3 regions of the Pseudoalteromonas sp. NGC95 genome follow, and region 2 is predicted to be linked to each of the others. Evidence: predicted binding sites of a transcription regulator. Region 2 holds the regulator's gene; each other region holds the start of a gene.

Region 1 (5,273 bases), on a different contig from region 2:
CGAAAACGTTAATGGTGTCATTAGTAATACCACAGTAACAGGAATTGCATCGGTCATATCATCCCAGTTTACAAACTTTAAATTTTGCAGCATCAGAACAGCTACATATAAAATAGCGCCTGCCGTAGCATAAGCCGGTACCATTTGTGCAAGCGGTGCAAAAAACATCATTAGTAAAAAGCAAATGCCTACAACTACAGCTGTTAAGCCAGTACGTCCGCCAACAGATACACCAGCAACCGATTCTATATACGATGTAGTCGTAGACGTACCTAGCATCGCACCTGCAATTGTTGCTGAGCTGTCAGCACTTAATGCGCGCCCTAAACGAGGCATGTTACCTTTTTCATCAGCTAAACCTGCTTTTTGAGTTACCGCAACTAATGTACCCGAAGTATCAAAAAGATCGACAAACAAGAAAGCAAAAATAACACTCATCATTGATATATCAAAAGCGGCTGCAAAATCTAGCTGCATAAAAGTAGGCATTATTGATGGTGGCATAGCCATAACACCGTGATATTCAACAAGCCCCAAACTTAAAGCAATGCCAGTCACTAATAAAATACTAATAAGCACGCCACTTTTAAAATCGCGGTATAAAAGCGCTGCAATTACAAAAAAGCTTAATATAGCCAATAACGGTCCTGGAGAAGTAATGTCGCCCAACTGTACTAATGTTGCCGGGCTTGAGACAATAATGCCTGCATTTTTAAGGGCAATTAATGCTAAAAAAGCACCTATACCCGTTGCGATTGCTCGCTTGAGCACCAGAGGTATGGCATTAATAATCCACTCTCTGACTTTAAATAAGCTTAAAAACAAAAATATACAACCCGACATAAATACAGCCCCTAACGCGGCTTGCCAGGTATAACCCATTCCTAATACGACACCATACGTAAAAAAGGCATTTAGTCCCATACCAGGCGCTAATGCTAATGGATAGTTAGCCCATAAACCCATTATAAAACAGCCTATCGCAGCTGCTATACATGTCGCTACAAATGCAGCCCCTTGATCCATCCCAGCCTCTGCGAGCATAGCCGGGTTTACAAATACAATGTATACCATAGTTATAAAGGTAGTTAGGCCAGCAACGCATTCGCGTTTAACTGTTGAATTATTTTCGCTCAGTTTAAATAAGGCTTCGAACATAATAAACTTGTGATAGTAAAAAGTGGCGAGATTTTAACATAAAAATTATCTTTTACAGGACATTTTACCTTGCTATATACTAAACTGTTAGAGTAGTTAAAATAATAAATGAACCAATATGCTTAAAACAACACCTTGTGAGCAAGACTTAGAGCAACAGCTAGATAATATTTTAGGTTTTGTTACTCAACCCGAAAATACCTCTGTGCCCGTTGATAATAAAAAAGATGAGCAAAGTACGTTAAATAAAGCCCTATATTATTTAAAAAATAATCAAGCTCCATTGGCTGCAAAATGGATGCGACTTGCTGCAATGGCGGGAAACCATAGAGCACAGTTTTATTTAGGTTTATTCTTTGTGAAAGGTGAAGGCGTGCCACAAAGTGTATTTCATGCTGTAGCTTGGTTAAGCTTAGCAAGTAGCCAAGGGTACGCCCCTGCCACTGCAGCGGTTACAGATATACGCAAACATATCGAAACTAAGCGATTTAAAGATGCTCAATGTTATGCGGCAAGTTTGTACGAACAAATCCACCAACTCCAGTTTTCTCATATGATCCCTCGCACGAGTGAAAACACATAAGCTAGCTATAGCATAAGTACTGTATGCAGTGTAAAAAATACTGTATATGGTTACAAAGATAATCCTATACAGTATAAAACCCCAAAATGAAGACACTGCTCAAAAATTTATTTTTAGAATACCTTCTCAAAAACGACCCTATAACAACCTGATTAATAAAGAATTATAAATTAAAAAAATAAAAACAATGATCAAAAGCTGAATAACTGTACAAATAAATAGCATAAAAGGCTTGCACGAAAGCACTGTATAAACTACTGTATATGAATACTGTATAAAAACCCAGTGAGTGAAATTATGTTACAGCCTATTACCGTAAGAACAGTTAAAAGTTACCAACAAGATGAGCAAAGCGATTGCGTGAATTTGATTCAAATTGAAGATGAAATTTCAGCGACCTTTGAGCTTTTAAAAGTATTACACCAATACAATAGCTCTAATGCATGGACGTTACTAATTGCTCCAGATCACGTACCTAGCAAAGCTTTACTTGACTCATGCTCTATTGATACAAGTAAATTACTTGTTATTAGACAGAAGCACCTAGTAAATTTAGAGTATGTATTAAATTCTGCATTACATAACGGAAACTTTGCAGCGGTAATTACCTGGACCGATATAGTTAATAACCAACTACTTACGAATCTATCGTTCGATTTAAGTAAAACGAATACAAAACTATACTGTTTTACTAAAAAGTCTCAAACAACAGAGATATCACTCGCCCAATAAGCTTGTTAAACTAATGTTTTAGACTTTGTATTATTATTATGACTTCACTCAATACCACATTATGTTTTTGCAGCAGTGGGCACAATTATGCCGATTGCTGCGAGCCGCTTCACTTATCTGTTAAGCAAGCTGATTCTCCTGAACAACTTATGCGCTCACGATTCAGTGCTTATGTTATTAAAAATGCAGAATATGTTTATCAAACCTACGCAAAAGAAAAACAAGCTGAAAATCCGGTTAAAGAAATCAATGATTTTGCTAACAGCTGTCGATTTATAAATCTTGATGTAATTGGGTCAAGCCATGATGGAGATACCGGCACTGTAGAATTTAAAGCCCAATATTTTTATCAAAACTTATTTTGTGAGCTTCACGAAAAATCGCAGTTTATTAAAGAAAACACTCAATGGCGTTATTTAGATGGCACTATATATCCTGTTGAAGATATTAAAGTGGGCAGAAATGATGACTGCCCATGTGGTAGCAATAAAAAGTACAAAAAATGTCATAGCGTGTAATAAATAATCTTATTTAATATTTATCACCTACAAGGTGTTTTTAAGTGGCAAAGTGATTTATTAGCTAGCTAAACTTAAAAACACACTTGGTTACGACCTTGCATTTTGGACTCATACATTTTTTCATCTGCGATCTGCAAGGTGTTTTTGTTATTTACGTACGGTTGTAGGGTTGCACCGCCAATACTAATAGTCACAAAGTCATATTCTGAATATCTGTGTAATATTCCTAAATCGACCACATTTTGTTTAATTTTATCAGCAACACAAATCGCACCTTCAGTGCTTGTATGCGGTAGAACAACTACAAACTCTTCGCCGCCGTAACGCGCAACAAAATCGGTTGGCCTTTGCAAACTATTAGTAATAGTTTGTGCAACAAGGTTTAAAACCGTATCGCCTTGCACATGACCATAAAGATCGTTGTATTGCTTAAAGTAGTCTATATCGATGAGTAATAGTGCATAGTCGACTTTTTCTCGTAAGGCGCTTCGTTCCATTTTAGAAAAATGCGCATCAAAATAACGACGATTGAATACCTTTGTTAAATCATCTAGAAATACTTTTTGATTGAGTAAGTCATGTTGCAGTTTCATCGTAATATGGGCGCGCACTCTTCTATATAAAGTTTCCGAGTTAGTTGGTTTCTTTATAAAATCTACAGCCCCTGCTTCCCAGCACTCTTCTTCTTGATTTTCAGATGAGGTGACAAAAATAACGGGGATATCTTGTGTTTCAGATATATTTTTTAATTTTAGACATGTTTCAATACCACTCATTCCTTCCATATTAATATCGAGTAGTATTATATCTGGCGGATTATGTTTACAAATTTCAATCGCATCCTCACCACAGCTCGTTGTTGTTACACTAAAATGCTCTGATAATATTTTTTTTAATACAATTAAGCTTAATAGCTGATCGTCAACGACAAGTACCTTAGAGCTCTTTAAGCTTAATTTCAATTGGTGGTCAGAGTAATTTATAGGCATGGTACAACTGTTTTGTTTTTTTAATTAAACACACCCTATATTACTATATTTTGTTATGCAAATGTTAATAAATCGAAATTCTACTTATTAGTTACTAATAAAAATGATTTATGGTGAATCTTTAATGCATAAAAACAAAAAATGAGCCACTTGGGCTCATTTTAAAACTTCGAACACTTAATTAAATTAAGTGTTATTCGTCATCATCTAAATCTAACTGTTGACGTTGAGCAGGTCGAGCTAAAATCTCTACATAGAAAGAGGTCAAACCTTGCTTTTCAATTTCGCCAATTTGGTTACTTAATTCAGCAACGTGCACAACTTGCGCATCTTCAGCTGTGTTACCAAACTTACAGTCAAATGCCCAATAGTCAGCATCTTCAGGTAGCGTTTTATTACGCTCTCTTTTCAAATATTTTTTCACTTCGTGCTTTGCAGCATCAACCATACGAGGGTATTTGATTTTCTCGTGATTTAGCGTGAATGTTTTCTTCATTACGTTCCTAATTACCTTGGTTTAATGATAATGGCATTTCATGTCATACCATTTGACGCCATTATAGCAATTGCATTTAATTTTTGGATGCTTTTTTTTCATTAAATCAATTATTAGCAAATATATAAAGCAGACCCGTTATAAAGCATATATTAACTGGTGATTATTACAATCATATATCACACCGCAATGAGCTGAAGTGGTTGATGTAATGCATCATTATTAAGGCTGTCGTAAAAAGCAGCTGCATCTATAGGGGGATTAGCTAGTTGAGTTTGTCCGCTTTTAATTCTTCTTCTGACGGCAAGCTCACAGTTATCTATTATATTAAGTGGAATATGCTTATCATCATTTCTAATCGCAAGTGGTTCAGGGCTTAAGCATTGTCTTAACTTAATACTTGTCATACCACAGCGCTCTCCTTCTTGAGATATTAATGATGCATTAAATTGTCCAACCAACATATTATATTCATCAGGGGCTAAAAGTTGCTTTGGACCTGCGCCAAATTGCTTTCTTAACGCCTCTTCTTCTATAACTAAATTATCTATTTCAGTTTTTGGTAAATGAAATTGACTAAAGTCGAGTGCGTCATGTGACAGCATCGCTAATAATAGTGCAAATTCGCCACGGCGATTTTCATGAACACTATTATTGAGTCTACTGTTTAACTGACTCTCTGTGATTAACAAATCATCTATTTGCATAGTCTTTAGCCGATTGTGGTAACTGATAGATATTTATCGGCTTTATTTCAATTTTCTTTAGCTTTTTTCTTTACTTAAATACGCAAT
Region 2 (5,273 bases):
TTTACTCCTGTAGGTACCGATATAAGCATGGTCGCGTACATAAAAAACAACTCGCCAGCGACCGGCATCCCAGTGGTAAACATATGATGAGCCCATACAATAAAGCTCAATAGTGCTATGGAGGATGTGGCGTATACCATTGAGGCATAGCCAAAAAGTTTTTTACGAGAAAAGGTAGGTACTATTGTAGATATAATGCCAAAGGCAGGAAGAATCATTATGTATACTTCGGGATGGCCAAAAAACCAAAAAATGTGTTGGAACATCACCGGGTCGCCACCGCCTGCGGCATCAAAAAAGCTGGTCGCAAAATACTTGTCGGTAAGTACCATAGTGACAGCGCCTGCAAGCACTGGCATTACCGCTATTAATAAAAAGGCAGTAATTAACCACGTCCATACAAATAAGGGCAACTTCATCCATGTCATGCCAGGGGCACGTAAGTTCACTATGGTTACAATCACATTGATTGCGCCCATTATTGAGCTAATCCCCATAATATGTACGGCAAATACAAACAATGCAGTATTATCATTACTGTATGTTGTAGACAGTGGTGCATAAAAAGTCCAACCAAATGCAGGACCCCCACCAGGCATAAATAACGATGCCAATAGGATTAAAAACGCAAACGGTAAAATCCAAAAGCTCCAGTTATTCATTCTTGGCAATGCCATATCTGGCGCGCCAATCATGAGTGGTATCATCCAGTTAGCAAGGCCTGTAAAGGCCGGCATAACCGCACCAAACACCATAATTAAACCATGCACGGTGGTCATTTGATTAAAAAAGTGAGGATCGACCAACTGTAAACCTGGTTGAAATAATTCAGCTCTGATCACCATGGCCATTCCACCACCAATTAAGAACATGGTCAGCGAAAAAATTAAATATAAACTACCTATATCTTTATGATTAGTTGTGTAAAGCCAGCGTTTAAAACCTTTAGCTGGGTGATGAGCATGATGAGCTTCATTGGCGTTAGGTTGTTCTACTATGCTACTCATTAGTTCGCCTCCACTTTGGCATCAAGTGCTGCCTGTATTTGACTCGGTTGAATAACATCACCCGTATCATTACCCCACGCATTACGTTTATAAGTAATAACCGCTGCTAATTGCTTTATAGATAACTGTTTGGCAAATGCTTGCATTGCCGTACCGGGTCGCCCATGGATAACTACATCAATGTGATCTTTTATATCGCCAAGTACTATAGGGCTGCCTTTAAGTGCAGGAAATACACCCGGTAACCCCATGCCAGTAGGCTGATGACATGCAGCACAATTGGCCATATATACTTGTTCGCCTAAAGTCATTAATTCTTCTTTTGGGAGGGTTTTATCAAGTAATGCGGCATCTGCTAATGCTGCTTTTTGTTTAGCCTGCTTTGCATCTGCAAGCCATGTTTTAAAATCAGCTTCAGATTTAGCGACCACCACAACGGGCATAAAGCCATGGTCTTTACCACACAACTCAGCACATTGGCCTCGGTAAGTACCTTCTTCGTTTATGTTCGTCCATGTTTCGTTTATAAAGCCGGGGTTCGCATCTTTTTTAACTGCAAAATCAGGTACCCACCAAGAGTGAATAACATCGTCAGAAGTCATTAAAAATCGTACTTTTTGATTTATTGGCAGTACAAGAGGCTTATCAACCTCAAGTAAGTAGTTAGGATTTTTATCTGCAAGATTCGCGATTTCATCTTGCGGGGTAGATAAAATAGAGTAGAACTCTACATCTTCACCCATATATTCATAATGCCATTTCCATTGCGAGCCTGTAATTTTAATAGTGAGATCAGCTTTGCTGGCATCTTCCATTGCAATTAGGGTTTTAGTGGCTGGTACTGCCATAGCAATTAAAATAACAAACGGGATTGCAGTCCAAAGTATTTCTACTTTAGTGCTTTCGTGAAATTGGGCAGGTACAGCCCCTTTAGATTTGCGGTGATGAATAAGTGCCCAAAACATAATTGCGAACACTATCACCCCAATCACACAACATATTATAAATATGGTCATGTGCAGCTGATATACATTATTGCTTATATCGGTTACGCCTTTGCGCATATTGTATTGGCTGTTAGCCAAAACTGGGTGCGAAAAAACACATAATATAAGCCACAAGGTAGAGGTCAGTTTACCCATGTGACGGCTCCTTTGATGCTATTGCGAATGCAAAGCGAAGAGGCATACGGCTTAAACGCCAATTCGTTATTTTTATTTTTTTAGTCAATCTCATTTAATATTGATTGGTTTTGCTGCGCCAACAACGGGTTTGTGTATATTGTGTGTTCTCAAAACTAAAAAGCTGTGAGTTATTATTAGCTCAGCACATTAATAATTAGCTAAAAAATGAACAACAAGCAAGTTTTAGTATAAAAAACAATCAGGTGATATTGAGTAATTAATAAAAAATCAGTAACCAACTAGGTAACAGGAAGTTCAAAAGATGAGCAAAACAAAGGGGTTTAACGCATTCGGAGGGGGAAAATATAAGTGCAAAAAAGTTTACAGCTTAAATTGTCAGTGAGCTATTTATGCCCTATTTTTAGTGCGAATTTAAAACAGAAAATGCGTACTAATTAGTACGCATTTATAAAACTGCTTGTTTAAAAGCTATTTTTAAAGTCACATCCAATCAGCGTTTCTTATAACGCCAACGGCTAAGCCTTCAATATTAAAAGACTCATTCTCAAGATCTACTTCAATAGATTCAAAATCGTCGTTTTCAGCATGAAGTAATACTTTACGACCCGCTTTCTCAAGACGTTTTACAGTTACGTCTTCGTCTAGGCGGGCAACAACAACTTGCCCGTTTTCAGCGGTTTGAGTACGATGTACAGCAAGTAAATCACCATCCATAATACCAATATCTTTCATGCTCATACCGTTAACGCGTAGTAAAAAATCTGCAGCCGGTTTAAACATTAATGGATCGATTTTGCAGTGACTTTCAACGTGCTCTTGCGCCAAAATAGGTGAACCAGCAGCAACACGCCCTATAAGCGGTAAACCTAATTGTTCTGGCTCTTCTTCTTCAATTAACTGAATACCACGGCTTGCACCTGGTTTCATTTTAATTGCGCCTTTTTTAGCAAGTGCTTTTAAATGTTCTTCAGCAGCATTGGCACTTTTAAAACCTAATGTTTGCGCTATTTCAGCACGTGTAGGAGGCATACCAGTGTCTTTAATAAAAACTTTAATTAGTTCGAGTATTTGAGCTTGGCGGTTCGTTAATGGTCGCATACAACTGGTTTTCCATACAGTACATTTAACTGTGAGTATATACAGTTAAATAAAAATCGCAAATTTAAATTAAGCCTTAAAATAGCCAAAGTAATTTCACTTGTGTACATTTTAGGGATATAACTAAAGCTAGGTTTATAAATGATTAAAAAAGCAAAGGAGTCATTATGAGTATTTGGTACCAGCCCATCACTTTAGAGCTGTGCAAGCAGTTAGAACAAGGCATTGATGGCCAAGGAACATTAATGAAAACCATGGGAATAGAAGTCACTGAAATTGGTGATGATTACTTAGTAGCCACTATGCCGGCAATTCCTGAGCATCATAACCCAATGGGAATGGTTCACGGCGGTGCTAACGTTGTACTTGCCGAAACAGTTGCCAGCTATGCAGCTAACTTTGTTGTCGATTTTACAAAATTTTACTGCGTGGGGCAGGAAATTAGCGCAAGTCATTTAAAAGCATCTCGCAACGGCACTTTAACAGCAACGGCAAGAGCGTTTCATATTGGCAAACGTAGTTCAGTGTGGGAAATAAAAATTACAAATAGCCGCAATGAGCTGTGCTGCGTATCAAAAATGACCGCAGCAGTCGTAGAGCGAAGGTAGTTACTTTTCGATTGGGTAAATTGTAATTTCCATACCCGCACCAATCGCAGATATACGTAGTAATGTATCTGCATCTAAGGCTTGATTAAAGCACTTAGGGGAAGTGCCTGATTCAAAACCAATATCAAACGTTCTACGTGAACAGCTTAACCATTGCTTTAGCGCGTTACGCGAACACGATTCAATAAGCTCACATATATGGTTTATTGCTTTGTCAGGCGTGTTTACTACACCTGTTGCTTCAATACGCGCTAATTGACGGTATTCGTCTTTGTCATAATGTAAAATCGTCGCGACTTTTTTCAAGTCTGCCACTAGCAAACTAATATCTTGCTTTGATTCAAGCTCAAGATCTACATTTAAAAATTGAATTTCCGACATCGTTTCGTATTTATCCTCTAATAATTTCATTGCAAACTTTAACGCAGTTTTACCGTTATACCAAATCAACTATGCTCTATTAACCACTTTATATGGATATTTCGCAGCTTTTAAGTATTTTTTAGCGTTTAAAGCTAGCTGGATATCAAACACTCAGCTCAATTAAACAAATAAGTCATGTTAGCAATTTAAGTGTAATCTTTTTTATTTTTAAATGATTACAGTAAGCTATAGTTTAAACTGCGACAAAATGTCGCAGTAACTAATCCCATTAATGTAATAAACTAGCCTCTAAAAATAATAAGACTAAAACATGAATAAAAAAATATTTAAGTATGCTCGCAAGTTACATAAATGGCTCGGTTATTTGCTCACATTACAAATTTTAGCTTGGCTATTAGGCGGTTTAGTCATGAGCGCTATTCCTCTTGATAAAGTTCATGGGGAGCATCTTGCAACACGTACTCTTAATAACCCATTTACGCAGGCTGATTATGTTGCCTCCCTTAACGATATTGCATCTCAGGTGGTTAATCCAACACAAATAATTTTTGAGAACTTTTTAACCACACCTATAATTACAGTAATAAATAAAGATGAACAGCAAAGCTTTAACGGTATAACAGGCCGGCCTTTTGAGCCGCCAACTAAAATACAAATTACCGCAAATGCTAAAGCACACTTACTTATTGATGCTCAAGTGACAAGCGCTGTACTGCTAAAGCAAGGTATGCGAGAAGTTGGATATAAAACCAATGTTTGGCAGGTACAATTTGACGACACATTTAACACAACACTGTACTTGTCAGAAAATAACGGCAGAGTTGTCACCGTTCGCAGCACACTATGGCGAATTTTCGACTTTTTTTGGATGTTACATATTATGGATTACGATGAGCGAGAGGATTTTAATAATCCGCTGCTTATTAGTTTTGCAGCAACCAGCGTACTTTTTTGCCTAAGTGGAATATTACTACTTATGCAAAACATACGACTAAAACGATTTATCCGAATTAAAAGTAAGAATAAATCAA
Region 3 (5,273 bases), on a different contig from region 2:
CAGCCAATGCGCGGTGATGGCTGGTTAAATTTAAATTAAAATGCGATGAGAGATTACCAAGCGAATACGACTTTAAGCCTTTAAACGCTTTGCGCGATTCAACCACGGTGCACATTTTTGGCATTTTAAAAAAGTGCCCTGCCATCTCGCATTCTTTTTTAATAAAGCCGTAGTCAAAATTAACGTTATGGGCTACAAAAATACTGCCTGCGAGTTTATCAATTAGTGGTTTTACAACCTCTGCAAATACGGGCGCGTTATAAACCATGCTGTCGCTAATACCAGTTAGTGACGTTATAAATCCGGGTATATGGCGCTCGGGGTTAACTAAGCTTGTCCAAGTATCAATTACTTTACCGTGCTGCACTTTTACAAGGCCTATTTCGGTAATACGGTTACCGCCTTTTAAGCCGCCTGTGGTTTCTATATCGACCACACTGTAAATACGGTGTGGATCTACAAACCATTTAACCGCAGCAATGTGTACTGTAAAGCCCACATTTTTTAAATTATCAATAGTGGTAAGTTGGTTGCGCCTAAGCTTATCGCCTGGGGCTTTTACCTCTTCAAAATGTACTTGGCCATTATTGATAACCATTAAGTCGGGGTAGCCGTCTTTTAGTTGTAAATAATGTTTGCTCATAGCCGTTAAATGCGCAATTAGCGCCTTAATAGGGCTGTTTAAAATAAGCGCTTCTAGTGGCTCTAATAAATTGCTGCGCCATCTAAACAAACCGTTAGGTTGATCAAAGTATTGCGCTGCATTTTTGCATACCAAATTAAGTAATGCTTGCGGCGTTTGGCACTGAGCTAAACGCTCATTTATCTGTATTTGCTGCGCTTCATAAAAATTACCAAGCCTTAATACTTGCGGATAAATATCAAACTCATTGCATGGCGGATAAGGCGACTCCACAAATAACTCATGCCAAAATACTAAACCAAACAAACTTTGCCAAAGCGTGTTTTCGGTATTAAATACAGCCATACCTTGGCGAGTATAATAATCGTTTACGCCCTGCTCTACTTCACCTCGGTACAGTTCATCTATTTCTAGCACGCACTGAGTGTTGGCAAGCATGGCACTTAAACGCGAACGTGTTTTTTTATTAAACTTACGCATTAAAAAATCGTCAGCAAAATACAGTAAATCATCAGTGAGCGGGTTTTCGATAATGGCTTCTAATCGAGCTTTTACCCACTCTTTATTGCCAAGCCTGTATTGCTCTCTTATTTGAATTTCTTGTGCTTCGCTATCATCCACGCACCCTTCAAGTAAGCTAAAAGCAAGTTCGCTATCAACTGTTTTTAGCTGCCTATAAAGCCTAACTAATAATTTATTTTTTAATACGACGGCAATTGCACCATGTGCAGCTTGCACTAAAACCTGCGACGCTAAAGCAACGTAATCACTCTCATCTATAATGTTTTTAAATGCTAACCGGTAACGGTTTAGTAAATAGTTTGATTGCGCTTCGTCAAGTGTTTCAAAGCGTGACAAGCTCTCACTGTGTCCTTCGCGTGTAGCGGTTAAGCCTAAGTCTCGCATTACAAAACGATTTTGATGATTCACATCACCACCGCTTAGTTTGCCTGCAAATAAAAACTCAAAATATTCGTAGTAGTCATTGCGATTATTAATTACATACTGGCTATAAAGTGGTGCAAGCTCTTGTGGGCATGCTTTAAAAAAATCACGCGCAATATCCACCAGCGCGCCTTTAGCGGCGCTCTTTTTAAAGCTTATTTGCTCTGGGTAGTTACTTAGTAACTCAACCAAAGAAGGCTTAGTTAGGTGCGCTAAAAGCTGCGAATAATGCTGCTCGTTTGGCTCAAATAAAATGCCCGCTTTTTTTAGCGTATAAATAGCCTGATGCGGCGATGTTATTTCTTCATAATTAAGCGATTGCGCCTGCACCAAATAAGGCTTGCGCGAATACACCCGCGCCAACATGCACTGGCTTTGCTCATCTAGCTGGTTAATTTTACTAATAAATTCACTATGTTTAGGCTCAAGTAAATGCATACATTTACTTGTTACAAACTCAATAAGCTCTCTAAAATGCGCTAAATAGTATTTTGCTGGTAATTCTTTTTTCATAATATCGCCACAACTGTATATAAAAACAGTATCTAGTGTTTGCGCTTATTATTCAATCTTAAACTTGTAACTAAAACACGCTATAGTGAGTGTATAAAAGCAAATTCATTAAAAATAAAGGACTTACCATGAGCGCGCATCCGTACGATGTTTTATCACTCAATAACGGCGCAAATATTATTTTTACGCCCTGCCCTGGTACAAAAACGCAAAACCTAGCGGATTCAATCGCTACATTAAAAGCTGCTGGCACTAACATGCTGCTTTCGCTTATGCCGCAAAAAGAACTTGAAAAAAACAACGTACAAACAATTAATAGTGAGTGCAATAAGCACGATATAACCTGGTTTCATTTACCAATAAATGACGACGAAGCACCCAAACAGCCTTTTACATCAAGCTGGAACACCCACAAAACCGACATATTACAGGCCATACAACACAAACAAACCATTGCCATACATTGTAAAGGCGGCACAGGCCGCACAGGTTTGGTCGCTGCGCTTATTTTAAATTCGGCAGGTTACACAAAAGAAGAAGTATACAGCCTAGTACAAGGCATTCGCCCTAAAGCGCTTACTATAGAATTGCAAAAAGAGTACTTTGAGAACTTTGAGGTGTAAGACAGAGGTTGGGGAAGATTTAGCACTATAAATAGTGCCAATAATTCTATTTATAGCCTGTAATGAATTAGCACTGATAAGATTGATCACTTGTTATGTAACTCATTTAAACTTTGCCAAGAAATCATTTTTAATACATGCCTTAATACAGAAACTACTATAATTGTTAAAACGCATTAATTGCCAGATGACACCTTGTCCAAAGTCCAAATAAACTGGTTTTGTTGCTTTAAACCAAACATATCTAGGCCTTTTCCACTCAAAGAGGAAGTGTCCTACATGCGTGGATTTAATTATTCCATCTATTTTATCTGAGCTATGTATTTCTACTAACTCATTCGGACCTCGATACTCAGAAATAAAAGAATAAACGAAATGAGTTTTATGATTACTTGAATGAATAGATATATCTTCCATTGATTCATGCAGAGGATCAGGAAGCATCGCACGTAATTTTATGTTTTTCGCTAGATTACGACCATTAATTACCCAAATCATATCCCCGTAGAAATCCTCTCTTGATTTCAACTCAGCTTCAGACATTGGGGAGTTTTGAAATTCAATTACAATATTCTGCTCATTAACAACATCTGCAATATGCTTTTCACCACTTTTATCAAAGTATACTATTTCTTGATTATGATCTTCCCAATGATTTTTCCAATCTCGATGCCATTGGGATTCATTATCCCACCAAGGATCACAACTACATTTTACCTTGTGCGCCCAATGCCATCTAATTTTTGAACCACACTTTGCTACGGTTGGACTACCACAATATATACATACCCCTTTCATCTTGGGCAGAGGAGCTTGCTTAAATCCGTCAACTAATGAAAATTTCATAAGTACATAACACTCGGTTGTATAATGCCTCTATCAGCCGCTGCTGGATTGGCTTGTTATATTTATTTACCCAATTCAGGAGCGGGTAAAGTTTTTGTAATACTTTTATTTAGCGAATGATTGTCAAATGCTATAGAAACCATTGAAAGTTTCGCCACCAATTTTTTTCCCTTGAATAAAGCTAAATCCGTTCCTAATTCTGCACCGTCAAGATCGGAGAGTGGAAAAGTTTTGTCAATCTTTTTCCAGCCAGATAATCCTTTAAGTAGGATTACTTCACTGTCTATTTTGATTTCGTATTGGCGAAAGCTAAGTACCATCCACCAAGCAAAAATAGATGTTGTAACCAAAGCGAGAATTAACGCCAAAAGTTGTTCATTTGGCGATAACGAAGTATTGCTCTCGCTAAGGAATAAAAGAGCGACAGCATATATTGCAAAGAATCCGATACAGTTAAATAATAGTAAAAACATTGATTTAAAAATGATTTGAAAAACTGAGCTACGAATTACAGACATGCTATCTCTATAAATATGACAGTTTAATTTACGACATTTGACGCATTATAAACCGACAAATGTCCCTATTTTATAATCTATTAACCTTAACCACCAAATAACCACATGTAAACAATTACTAAACCTCATATCAGTTTATGTAATTGCAAAAACATACCAAAAGGGTGAGAGCAGTAATATTGGCTAAACAGGCACTTACTATACAAAGCACATTGTTTATTGAGATTCAGTCTGCGCTATTCAAAAAACGGTACTTAAGTTAAAAGTACTTAATCCAACGCCTTTAGACTAATACCTTTAATTTAAAGGTATTAGAACGGCTTAATTTATCCCCGCTAAATCGTTATACCTGCACAAATGTATTCAACCATAACGCTTTACGATATTATGTTCCTTTAAATTTAATTTAACTTTCAGGGCATATAATGACCACGCACACACCGCCTTCCCACTCAGCCAACACAGCTGAAAACACCTCTCTTTTTTACGTAATATTTATATCGGCAGTTGCTGCTATTGGTGGCTTTTTATTTGGTTTTGACTCGGGCGTTATTAACGGCACGGTGTCGGCGCTCGGTAATGCCTTCAATTCAAGCAGTGTGGCTACGGGCTTTAATGTTGCCTCTGTTTTACTTGGCTGTGCCTTAGGTGCACTTGCTGCGGGGCCGCTGGCTGATAAATTTGGTCGCCGTGCAATTATGATCATCACCGCGATTATTTTTGCTATTAGTGCCTTTGGTTCGGGCATTAGCGAAAGCTCTGCGGAGTTTATTTTTTACCGCTTGTTTGGTGGTTTAGGTATTGGTGCTGCATCGGTATTAGCGCCTGCTTACATTGCTGAAGTTGCTCCACCAGCACTTCGTGGTCGTTTAGCTACACTACAACAACTCGCTATTGTACTGGGTTTATTTGCTGCTTTTTTAAGTAATTACTTAATTGCTGATGCAGCAGGCAGTGCACAAAATATTTTAATGCTTGATATAGCCGCTTGGCGCTGGATGTTTTGGGCTGAGCTTGTGCCTGCAGTGTTGTTTTTAGTCGGTGTTTTGTTTATTCCTGAGTCGCCTCGTTATTTAGTAGCGCAAGGTAAAGTAGACGATGCTAAAGCGGTATTTAGTAAAATATCGAACGACAACGTTGATGCGCAAATAAGCGATGTTAAACGCTCCTTGCATAGCGATACAA

The links. The regulator LexA, encoded in region 2, represses DNA repair genes until DNA is damaged. The targets are predictions, from matches to a motif close to TACTGTATNNNNATACAGTA.
Region 1: I6E70_RS18485 (SulA-like leucine-rich domain-containing protein) is a predicted target of LexA. The motif match lies at 1,997-2,016, and genes of this name have one in related genera.
Region 3: I6E70_RS06000 (exonuclease domain-containing protein) is a predicted target of LexA. The motif match lies at 2,113-2,132, and genes of this name have one in related genera.

What each region holds. Positions count from the first base shown of each region.
Region 1 covers NZ_JADYWR010000029.1:262-5,534, forward strand. The annotation lists gene I6E70_RS18475 (NCS2 family permease) at 1-1,158, opposite strand, end outside; gene I6E70_RS18480 (tetratricopeptide repeat protein) at 1,277-1,741, shown strand; gene I6E70_RS18485 (SulA-like leucine-rich domain-containing protein) at 2,039-2,473, shown strand; gene I6E70_RS18490 (YchJ family protein) at 2,512-2,991, shown strand; gene I6E70_RS18495 (GGDEF domain-containing response regulator) at 3,066-3,983, opposite strand; gene I6E70_RS18500 (DUF6172 family protein) at 4,177-4,479, opposite strand; gene I6E70_RS18505 (VC2046/SO_2500 family protein) at 4,659-5,186, opposite strand.
Region 2 covers NZ_JADYWR010000016.1:68,201-73,473, forward strand. The annotation lists gene ctaD (cytochrome c oxidase subunit I) at 1-1,007, opposite strand, end outside; gene coxB (cytochrome c oxidase subunit II) at 1,007-2,149, opposite strand; gene lexA (transcriptional repressor LexA) at 2,633-3,250, opposite strand; gene I6E70_RS14885 (PaaI family thioesterase) at 3,418-3,858, shown strand; gene I6E70_RS14890 (hypothetical protein) at 3,859-4,239, opposite strand; gene I6E70_RS14895 (membrane protein) at 4,553-5,273, shown strand, end outside.
Region 3 covers NZ_JADYWR010000005.1:22,314-27,586, forward strand. The annotation lists gene I6E70_RS06000 (exonuclease domain-containing protein) at 1-2,101, opposite strand, end outside; gene I6E70_RS06005 (phosphatase domain-containing protein) at 2,230-2,724, shown strand; gene I6E70_RS06010 (competence protein CoiA) at 2,827-3,570, opposite strand; gene I6E70_RS06015 (hypothetical protein) at 3,633-4,088, opposite strand; gene I6E70_RS06020 (sugar porter family MFS transporter) at 4,514-5,273, shown strand, end outside.